DNA from 3 places in the Aminobacter sp. Piv2-1 genome. Region 2 is predicted to be linked to each of the others. Evidence: predicted binding sites of a transcription regulator. Region 2 holds the regulator's gene; each other region holds the start of a gene.
What was found. Region 2 encodes HrcA, which represses chaperone genes, less so after heat shock. Its sites were predicted from a motif close to GTTAGCACTCNCNNNNNGNGAGTGCTAAC; they were not measured.
Positions count from the first base shown of each region.

Region 1 (3,271 bases), on a different contig from region 2:
GCCCGGCCGAGCATCTGCAGCGTGACGTTCTCAAGCTTGATGCCGAGGTCTTCCGAGATGGCGGTGCCGCCGGTGAGGATGGCGATGTCTTCCAGCATGGCCTTGCGGCGATCGCCGAAGCCGGGGGCCTTCACCGCCGCAACCTTGAGGCCGCCGCGCAGCTTGTTGACGACGAGCGTCGCCAGCGCCTCGCCCTCGACATCCTCGGCGATGATGAGTAGCGGCTTGCCCGACTGCACCACGGCTTCGAGCACCGGCAGAAGCGCCTGCAGATTGCCGAGCTTCTTCTCGTGGATGAGCACGTACGGCTCTTCCAGTTCGACGCGCATCTTGTCCTGGTTGGTGATGAAGTAGGGCGACAAGTAGCCACGATCAAACTGCATGCCTTCGACCACCTCCAGTTCGGTCTCGGCGGTCTTGGCTTCCTCGACCGTGATGACGCCCTCGTTGCCGACCTTCTCCATTGCTTCCGCCAGAAAACGACCGATCTCGCCGTCGCCATTGGCCGAGATGGTTCCAACCTGGGCGATTTCGTTGTTCTTCGTCACCTTGCGGGCATTGGCTTTCAGCTCGGCAACGACGGCGTCGACCGCCTTGTCGATGCCCCGCTTCAGGTCCATCGGGTTCATGCCGGACGCGACGGCCTTGGCGCCTTCCCTGACGATCGCCTGCGCGAGAACGGTCGCGGTCGTCGTGCCGTCGCCGGCGAGATCGTTGGTTTTCGAGGCGACCTCGCGGACCATCTGGGCGCCCATGTTCTCGAACTTGTCTTCGAGCTCGATCTCCTTGGCGACGGTGACGCCGTCCTTGGTAATGCGCGGGGCGCCGAACGATTTGTCGATGACGACGTTGCGGCCCTTGGGACCCAGCGTCACCTTGACCGCATTGGCAAGAATGTCGACGCCGCGCAGCATCTTCTCGCGGGCCTCGGTGTGAAATTTGACTTCTTTGGCAGCCATTGGATCACTCCTTCAAATCTAGGCAGCTTTCGTTGACTGGTTGGTTTCCTCTGGCCCGATCACGCGGCCTTCTTGAACGCGACGCTCTGGTCGATCACGCCCATCACATCGCTTTCCTTCAGGATGAGGAGATCCTCACCGTTCAGCTTGATTTCGGTGCCGGACCATTTGCCGAACAGGATGCGGTCGCCGACCTTCACATCGAGTTCGATGAGCTTGCCGCTCTCGTCACGCGCGCCGGGACCGACGGCGATGACCTCGCCTTCCTGCGGTTTCTCCTTCGCGGTGTCAGGGATGATGATGCCGCCAGCCGTCTTTTCGTCGGCTTCGATACGGCGGACCAGGACACGATCGTGCAATGGACGGAACGCCATTTTCGTTCTCCTTCAGGACAAACAGATTTTGATGTTCCTCCACACCGGACCGGCAATATCGGGCCGGTGCGGGGCGCGGCGACCCTTCATCAGGCATCGCGCGCATTTCGAGCTAGTTTTGCGATTTCGCCATTTCAAGAGGGCGCCCCTAACTTTTTTGGCACTCGATCCTGCCGAGTGCTAGCATCATGAAAACATGCAGCTATTTTGCCGGTTCGACTCGCCTGGCGGGCTTGAAATTTGTCCGTGGTCGAGCAAAATCTAGCATCGCCATGCGGCACGCACGGCTTCTCGAATTGTGATCGAAACGGAGCTTTGGAACGGCAAACCGGAAGGAGGATATCGATGAGCCGAACCGATTTTTCGATGATCATCCCGTCACTGGCTCCCGAAGCCAACGACCTCGCGCTCGACCGGTTGCTGTCGCCGGCGCGTCACTACAAGCATCCCGACGACCTGCTGCGCGACGGAACGCTAGACCTGTACGAAAAGAGGGCGATCCTCTCATCCTGGGCTTCGGACGCCTGCGCGGTGGAATCCATGCCGGCGCTGAGGCAGCCACCCGGCGTAAAACAGCCGATCTCGTTCGATTGCATCATGCACGCACTGCGGCGTCTGGACGGCCTAGGTTCGGCGCTATCAGACCGCACCGAGGCAATGAGCCGGGCAGAACGCCAAAGACTGGATGCTTGAGGCAGAGAAAGGATAGGGAATGGCTGCAGTGGTGAGCCGGGAGTTCCGCATGCAGATGGAAGGTTACGGCCTGACGACCGCCGAGATTCACTACCACATGCCCGACCATCCCAGCCTGCTGCAGCTTTATGTCTGGCAGGAGTATGATCTGGCGCCTGAATTTCCCGAATTGCGGGGATTTCTAGGCTACTGGAAGGAAACGCTGGAGGGCGCGCTGCACTCGGTGCGCGTCGCCCACCATCGCCTGATTCGGCCGTCCGAATGGAAGGCCGTGGATGGCATCATCGCGATTCACTGAGGGCCGCTGGCCGCCACGTATGCCTCGCGTGGTGCCGGCCCGTGCCAAGCTGGTGCGCCCGCTCGTCGCCGGCCCGGCAAAAGCCCCGCCCGGTTCGCAGCTTTGACGAAGCTCCGCCGTGCCGACTTCGCGCCACACCATCCGTCGAGTGCGTCGCGACAGGCTGCCTACGCGCTGCGCCAGTTCCCGCCTCTTGCCCATTGCGGCCATTCGGTTTGAAGGCATTCGATCGCTTCAAAGCTGGTCGCGACCTTGCGGTCGCTCATGCCGGGCAGATGCAGGATGACGGGATCCGAAAACGCGACGTCGTTCATCACTTCCTTCACCAATTCTGATCGTCTTTTGAAGAAGCAACCTGAAGGGCGAGCGCTCCTTTCCGACAAAGCGAGTTGGTCAGCTTGCGACCCGAGTTCAAGATGCGCCGGCTCAGACGGTGTGCGACGCCTCGTCCTCGTCCGGCTCCAGCATTTCGATCAACCTGCCCACTCGGGTTCCAGGCAGAGGGCGCGCCCCGCACCCATCAGCGCCTCGTCGTTATGGAGCCAAGCCCATGCCTCTCTAAGTTCCTCGGCCGATGCTCCGGTTCCCATCAACTCTCGTCGACCGGCCCGAGGATGGATACGATCTCGCCACGTGTAATCGCCATCGTGCAGCCTCCCAGTATTTGCGACTCATTCCGAGCACGTGAGGTTTGGAAACGTCGCACGTCTGATCGACGTTCCGACGACAATTTTGGTTGCGTAAGGGGTCTTGACGCTCGAAAAAACGATCCCTAGGTCAATGGCGCCGGTCGCTGAACGGGACCGGCATGGTCAGGGAGCGCCGGCTTCTTGGCGCTCCTCGTACCCATGTTGCTCAATGGAGGATATGGCTATGAGAACAGCATTCGACTTTTCCCCGCTCTATCGGTCGAGCATCGGCTTCGACCGCGTATTTAACCTGCTCGA
Region 1 is NZ_JARKMU010000012.1:70,075-73,345, forward strand. Features, by position in the region: gene groL (chaperonin GroEL) at 1-959, opposite strand, end outside; gene groES (co-chaperone GroES) at 1,019-1,333, opposite strand; gene AmiPiv_RS20335 (hypothetical protein) at 1,679-2,026, shown strand; gene AmiPiv_RS20340 (usg protein) at 2,046-2,324, shown strand; partial or broken gene AmiPiv_RS24780 (DUF982 domain-containing protein) at 2,318-2,476, opposite strand; gene AmiPiv_RS20345 (DUF982 domain-containing protein) at 2,492-2,638, opposite strand; gene AmiPiv_RS20355 (Hsp20 family protein) at 3,198-3,271, shown strand, end outside.
Region 1: the regulator HrcA is predicted to act here: its motif matches at 1,490-1,518, upstream of groES (co-chaperone GroES).

Region 2 (3,271 bases):
AACTGGCGCTGATCGTCGACATGGGCGGCGGCACCTCCGACTTCTCCATCGTCCGCGTCTCGCCCGAGCGCGCGGCCGCCCCTGACCGCAAGGCCGACATCCTCGCCAACCGCGGCGTCCACATCGGCGGTACCGATTTCGACCGCCTGCTCTCGATCGCCCATGTCATGCCCGAGCTCGGCTACCTGTCGCCGACCAAGGACGGCAAGCGCAACCTGCCGGCCGGCTACTTCATCGACCTGGCAACGTGGCAGCGCATCAACCTGCTCTACACGCCCAAGGCCAAGCTCGACCTGCGCCAGATCCGCTTCGAGGCGGCCAGGCCCGACCTCGTCGACCGCATGATCGAGGTGGTCGAGCAGCGTTTCGGCCACGCGCTCGCCACCCGGGTCGAAAAGGCCAAGATCGAACTCACCGACGCCGACCGCGCCACCGTCGGGGTCGATCTGCCGGGTGCTCACTTCTCCGCTTCCTTCACCCGCGGGCAGCTGGAGGACACCATCCGCGCCGAGGTCGGCCGCGTCACCGCCACCGTCGCCGACACGCTGGCCGAGGCTGGCGTGCGCGCCGAGGACATCACCGCCGTCTTCCTCACCGGCGGCTCGACCGCCATCCCGCTGGCGCGCCAGAGCATCCTCGAGTTGGTCCCCGGCGCCAAGGTCGTCCAGGGTGATGCCTTCGGCTCCGTCGGGATGGGGCTCGCGCTCGATGCCCAGCGCAAGTTCGGCTGACTGGGCTCGCGTAGAAGCTTGATCTTGCGCCGGGTTGTGGTCCGGCGCTTCGTGAAGTGAAGCTTGGGCCGCTATGAAAGGTCGGCGTCGAGACGCCGTTCGAGTTCCACCAGGTCCTGCGGCAGCGGCAGGCCTTGCGCGCGCAGCTCGGCGAGCTTCTCGCGGATCTGCTCCTGCAGTTCGTGGGCGTCCTCGGGCTGGTTGACCATCTCCTGAAACAGGACCGCGATCTGGGCCTTGATCTGTTCGAGCGCCATCTGGGTCTCCCCTGGCTGTGCGGCTATCTCAGCATGCGCGAAATAAGCTGCGCCGTATAGTCCACCATCGGCACGATTCGCGCATAGTTGAGCCGGGTCGGGCCGATGACGCCGAGCGCGCCGACGACGCGGGCGTCCTTGTCGCGGTAGGGCGCCACCACCAGCGACGAGCCCGAAAGCGAGAACAGCCGGTTCTCGGAGCCGATGAAGATGCGCACGCCCGAACCTTCCTCGGCGAGGTCGAGCAGCTGGATCAGCCCGTCCTGGGTCTCCATGTCCTCGAACAGGTGCTTGAGCAGCTCGATGTCGGCCTGGGCGGTGACGTTTTCGAGCAGGTTGGCGCGGCCGCGCACGATGAGGCGGGCCGGCAGGCCGCTGTCGGCCCCGGCCCAGACGGCGAGGCCCTTCTCGACCAGCTGCTGCGACAGCGTGTCGAGCGCCGCCTTGGTCTCGTCCTTGAGGCGGGCGATCTCGGTGCGCGCCTCGGCCAGCGTGCGGCCGCGGATATGGGCATTGAGGAAGTTGGTGGCCTCCTGGAGCTGGGACAGCGTGACGCCCAGCGGCAGCTCGACGACACGGTTCTCGACGTCGCCGTTCTGCGACACCAGCACCACGAGCGCCCGCGACGGCTCCAGCTGGATGAACTCGATGTGCTTGAGCGGCACCTCGTTCTTGGTGGCGAGCACGAGGCCCGCGCCGCGCGACAGGCCCGACAGCATCTGGCTCGCCTCGGTCAGCATGTGCTCGAGCGAGGCGCCGTCGCCCGAGGCCTTGACCTGGGCGTCGATGGTGCGGCGTTCCTCGTCGGAGAGGTCGCCCAGTTCCATGAAGGCGTCGACGAAGAACCTGAGGCCCTTCTGCGTCGGCAGGCGGCCGGCGGAGATGTGCGGCGCATAGACGAGGCCGAGATGTTCGAGGTCGCTCATGACGTTGCGCACGGTGGCCGGCGACAGCGACGAGGGCAGCATGCGCGACAGGTTGCGAGAGCCCATCGGCTCGCCGTCGCGCAGGTAGGATTCGACGATGCGCCGGAAGATGTCGCGCGAGCGCATGTCGAGGGACTGCAGGCTGGGGTCGGTAACCGCTTTGGTCATCTTCTTCTTGGTCTCCGCCTCGAATGATATAGACAGCGCCGGCCCGAACACAACCGTTGCCCGGCTTGCCTGTTTTCCTTTGCGCTCCTGTGGGCATGGGGCTACAAGCCGGCGACATCTGCCAAATTCCTGAGAAAGAACCCGCATGCGCCCCTCCAAACGCCAGTTCGACGAAATGCGCGCCATCTCCTTCGAGCGCAACGTGTCCAAGCACGCCGAAGGCTCGTGCCTGGTCAAGTTCGGCGACACGCATGTGCTGTGCACGGCGAGCCTCGAGGAAAAGGTGCCCGGCTGGATGCGCAATTCCGGCAAGGGCTGGGTGACGGCCGAATACGGCATGCTGCCGCGTTCGACCGGCGAGCGCATGCGCCGCGAGGCATCGGCCGGCAAGCAGGGCGGCCGCACGCTGGAGATCCAGCGGCTGATCGGTCGCTCCTTGCGCGCCGTGGTCGACATGCAGGCCCTGGGCGAGCGCCAGATCACCGTCGACTGCGACGTGATCCAGGCCGATGGCGGCACCCGCACGGCGTCGATCACCGGCGCCTGGATTGCCCTTCACGATTGCCTGCGCTGGATGGAAGCGCGCCAGATGGTCAGCGTCGACAAGGTGCTGAAGGACCATGTCGCGGCGATTTCCTGCGGCATCCATGACGGCCAGGCGGTGATCGACCTCGACTATCCCGAGGATTCCGCAGCCGGCACCGACGCCAACTTCGTCATGACCGGCAAGGGCGGCATCGTCGAGATCCAGGGCACCGCCGAGGGCGTGCCGTTCTCGGAAGAAGAATTCCTGCAACTGATGGGCCTCGCCCGCAAGGGCATCTCGCGGCTGGTCAGCCTGCAGCAGATGGCGGTGGCGTAAGCAACGAAGGCGATGACGTCGCACGTGGACACCCCCCTCTGGCCTGCCGGCCATCTCCCCCGCAAGGGGGGAGATCGGCAGCTCGACTGCGGGCGATCCTCTTGCGATTTCGACGTTGAGGCGGTGCGGCTGCCACAGCCAATCTCCCCCCTTGCGGGGGAGATGGCCGGCAGGCCAGAGGGGGGTGTCTAGGTGCAACCCTCCGCCATCCTCGAATCCGCCCTCTACGTCGCCGACCTCGACGCCGCGGAGAAATTCTACGGCGAGGTGATGGGGCTCGAGCGGATCGCCAGGGTGGAAGGCCGGCACGTGTTCTTCCGCTGCGGC
Region 2 is NZ_JARKMU010000002.1:91,059-94,329, forward strand. Features, by position in the region: gene AmiPiv_RS04230 (Hsp70 family protein) at 1-731, shown strand, start outside; gene AmiPiv_RS04235 (hypothetical protein) at 803-988, opposite strand; gene hrcA (heat-inducible transcriptional repressor HrcA) at 1,012-2,082, opposite strand; gene rph (ribonuclease PH) at 2,228-2,944, shown strand; gene AmiPiv_RS04250 (VOC family protein) at 3,137-3,271, shown strand, end outside.

Region 3 (3,271 bases), on a different contig from region 2:
GGGCGGAGGCTTCCTTCTTGGGCTTCTCGGCCACCATGGCCTCGGTGGTGACGAGCAGGCCGGCGACTGAGGCCGCATCCTGCAGCGCGGTGCGCACGACCTTGGCCGGGTCGATGACGCCTTGGCTGTAGAGATCGCCGAACTCGTTCGTCTGGGCGTTCCAGCCCCAAGCAAAGTCGGTTTTCTCGCGCAGCTTGCCGACGATGATCGAGCCTTCAGCCCCGGCATTTTCGGCGATCTGGCGGGCCGGCGTCTCGATGGCCCGCCGCACGATCTCGACGCCGGTCCTCTGATCGGCATTGTCGGTCTGGACATTGTCCAACGCCTTCGCAGCCCTCAGAAGGGCGACGCCGCCACCAGGCAGGATGCCTTCCTCGACCGCCGCACGGGTGGCGTGCAGCGCGTCGTCGACGCGGTCCTTGCGCTCCTTGACCTCGACCTCGGTCGAGCCGCCGACTCGGATCACCGCGACGCCGCCGGCGAGCTTGGCCAGCCGCTCCTGAAGCTTCTCGCGGTCGTAGTCCGACGTGGTCTCCTCGATCTGCGCCTTGATCTGGGCGATGCGGCCCTGGATCTCCTCCTTGCGGCCGACACCGTCGACGATGGTGGTGTTCTCCTTTTCGATCACCACCTTCTTGGCGCGGCCCAGCATCTGCAGCGTCACGTTCTCCAGCTTGATGCCGAGATCCTCGCTGATCGCGGTGCCGCCGGTCAGGATGGCGATATCCTCCAGCATGGCCTTGCGGCGGTCGCCGAAGCCCGGAGCCTTGACGGCCGCGACCTTGAGGCCGCCGCGCAGCTTGTTGACGACCAGCGTAGCGAGCGCCTCGCCCTCGACATCCTCGGCGATGATCAGCAGCGGCTTGCCCGACTGCACCACCGCTTCCAGAACGGGCAGCATGGCTTGCAGATTGCCGAGCTTCTTCTCGTGAATGAGCACGTACGGCTCTTCCAGTTCGACCCGCATCTTGTCCTGATTGGTGATGAAGTAGGGCGAGAGGTAGCCGCGATCGAATTGCATGCCTTCGACCACCTCGAGCTCGGTCTCGGCGGTCTTGGCCTCCTCGACCGTGATCACGCCCTCATTGCCGACCTTTTCCATCGCCTCCGCAAGGAAGCGGCCGATCTCGGCATCGCCATTGGCCGAGATCGTGCCAACCTGGGCGATCTCGTTGTTCTGCGTCACCTTGCGAGCGTTGGCCTTCAGTTCGGCGACAACTGCGTCGACCGCCTTGTCGATGCCGCGCTTCAGGTCCATCGGGTTCATTCCAGATGCGACAGCCTTTGCGCCTTCCTTGACGATGGCCTGAGCGAGAACGGTCGCGGTCGTGGTGCCGTCGCCGGCAAGGTCGTTGGTCTTCGAGGCGACCTCGCGGACCATCTGGGCGCCCATGTTCTCGAACTTGTCCTCAAGCTCGATCTCCTTGGCGACGGTGACGCCGTCCTTGGTGATGCGGGGAGCCCCGAACGATTTGTCGATCACGACATTGCGGCCCTTGGGGCCGAGCGTGACCTTCACGGCATTCGCGAGGATGTCGACGCCTCGCAGCATCTTTTCGCGGGCCTCGGTGTGGAATTTGACTTCCTTGGCAGCCATTGGATCACTCCTTCAAATCTAGGCAGCTTTCGTTGACTGGTTGGTTTCTTCTGGGCCCGGTTCACGCGGCCTTCTTGAACGCGACGCTCTGGTCGATCACGCCCATCACATCGCTTTCCTTCATGATGAGGAGATCCTCACCGTTCAGCTTGATCTCGGTGCCGGACCATTTACCGAACAGGATGCGGTCGCCGACCTTCACGTCGAGTTCGATGAGCTTGCCGCTCTCGTCACGCGCTCCGGGACCGACGGCGATGACCTCGCCTTCCTGCGGTTTCTCCTTCGCGGTGTCAGGGATGATGATGCCGCCAGCCGTCTTTTCGTCGGCTTCGATACGGCGGACCAGGACACGGTCATGCAATGGACGGAACGCCATGTCGTTCTCCTCTTGGACAAACAGATGTTGAGGTTCCTCCGCACCCGGACCGGCAATATCGGTTCGGTGCGGGGTGCGGCGACCCTTCATCCGGCATCGCGCGCATTTCGAGCTAGTTTTGCGATTTTCGAGTTTCAAGAGGCTGGCCAGAAAATTTTTGCACTAACGTCTACCGAGTGCTAGCATCAAGAAAACATGCAGCTATTTGCCGGTTCGGCTCGTTTTGACGGGCTTGAAATTTTCCCGTGGTCGAGCAAAATCTAAGGGCCGCCATGCGGCACGCATGGCTTCCCGAATTGAGATCGAAACGGAGCTTTGGAACGGCAAACCGGAAGGAGGATATCGATGGGCCGAACCGATTTTTCGATGATCATCCCCTCACTGGCGCCCGAAGCCAATGACCTCGCGCTCGACCGGTTGCTGTCGCCGGCGCGTCACTACAAGCATCCCGACGACGTGCTGCGCGACGGAACGCTCGACCTGTACGAAACGAGAGCGATCCTCTCATCCTGGGCTTCGGATGCCTGCGCAGTGGAATCCATGCCGGCGCTGAGGCAGCCACCCGGCGTCAAACAGCCGATCTCGTTCGATTGCATCATGGACGCACTGCGGCGTCTGGACGGCCCAGGTTCGGCGCTATCAGACCGCACCGAGGCAATGAGCCGGGCAGAACGCCAAAGACTGGATGCTTGAGGCAGAGAAAGGATAGCGAATGGCTGCAGCGGTGAGCCGGGAGTTCCGCATGCAGATGGAAGGTTACGGCCTGACGACCGCCGAGATTCACTACCATATGCCGGATCATCCGAGCCTGCTGCAGCTCTATGTCTGGCAGGAATATGACCTGGCGCCTGAATTTCCCGAACTGCGGGGATTTCTGGGCTACTGGAAGGAAACGCTGGAGGGCGCGCTGCACTCGGTGCGCGTCGCCCACCATCGCCTGATCCGGCCGTCCGAATGGAAGGCCGTGGATGGGATCATCGCGATTCACTGAGGGCCGCTGGCCGCCACGTATGCCTCGCATGATGCCGGCCCGTGCCAGGCTGGTGCGTTCGCTCGTCGCCGGCCCGGCAAAAGCCCCGCCCGGTTCGCGGCTTTGACGAAGCTTCGTCGTGCTATCTTCGCGCCACACCATCCATCGAGTGCGTCGCGACAGGCTGACTGCGCGCTGCGCCAGTTCCTGCCTCGCGCCCATTGCGGCCATTCGTTCTGAAGGCATTCGATCGCCTCGAAGCTGGTCGCGACCTTGCGGTCGCCGATGCTGGGCAAATGCAGTATGACGGGTTCCGAAAACGTGACGT
Region 3 is NZ_JARKMU010000001.1:46,523-49,793, reverse strand. Features, by position in the region: gene groL (chaperonin GroEL) at 1-1,597, opposite strand, end outside; gene groES (co-chaperone GroES) at 1,659-1,973, opposite strand; gene AmiPiv_RS00255 (hypothetical protein) at 2,319-2,666, shown strand; gene AmiPiv_RS00250 (usg protein) at 2,686-2,964, shown strand; gene AmiPiv_RS00245 (DUF982 domain-containing protein) at 2,958-3,271, opposite strand, start outside.
Region 3: the regulator HrcA is predicted to act here: its motif matches at 2,129-2,157, upstream of groES (co-chaperone GroES).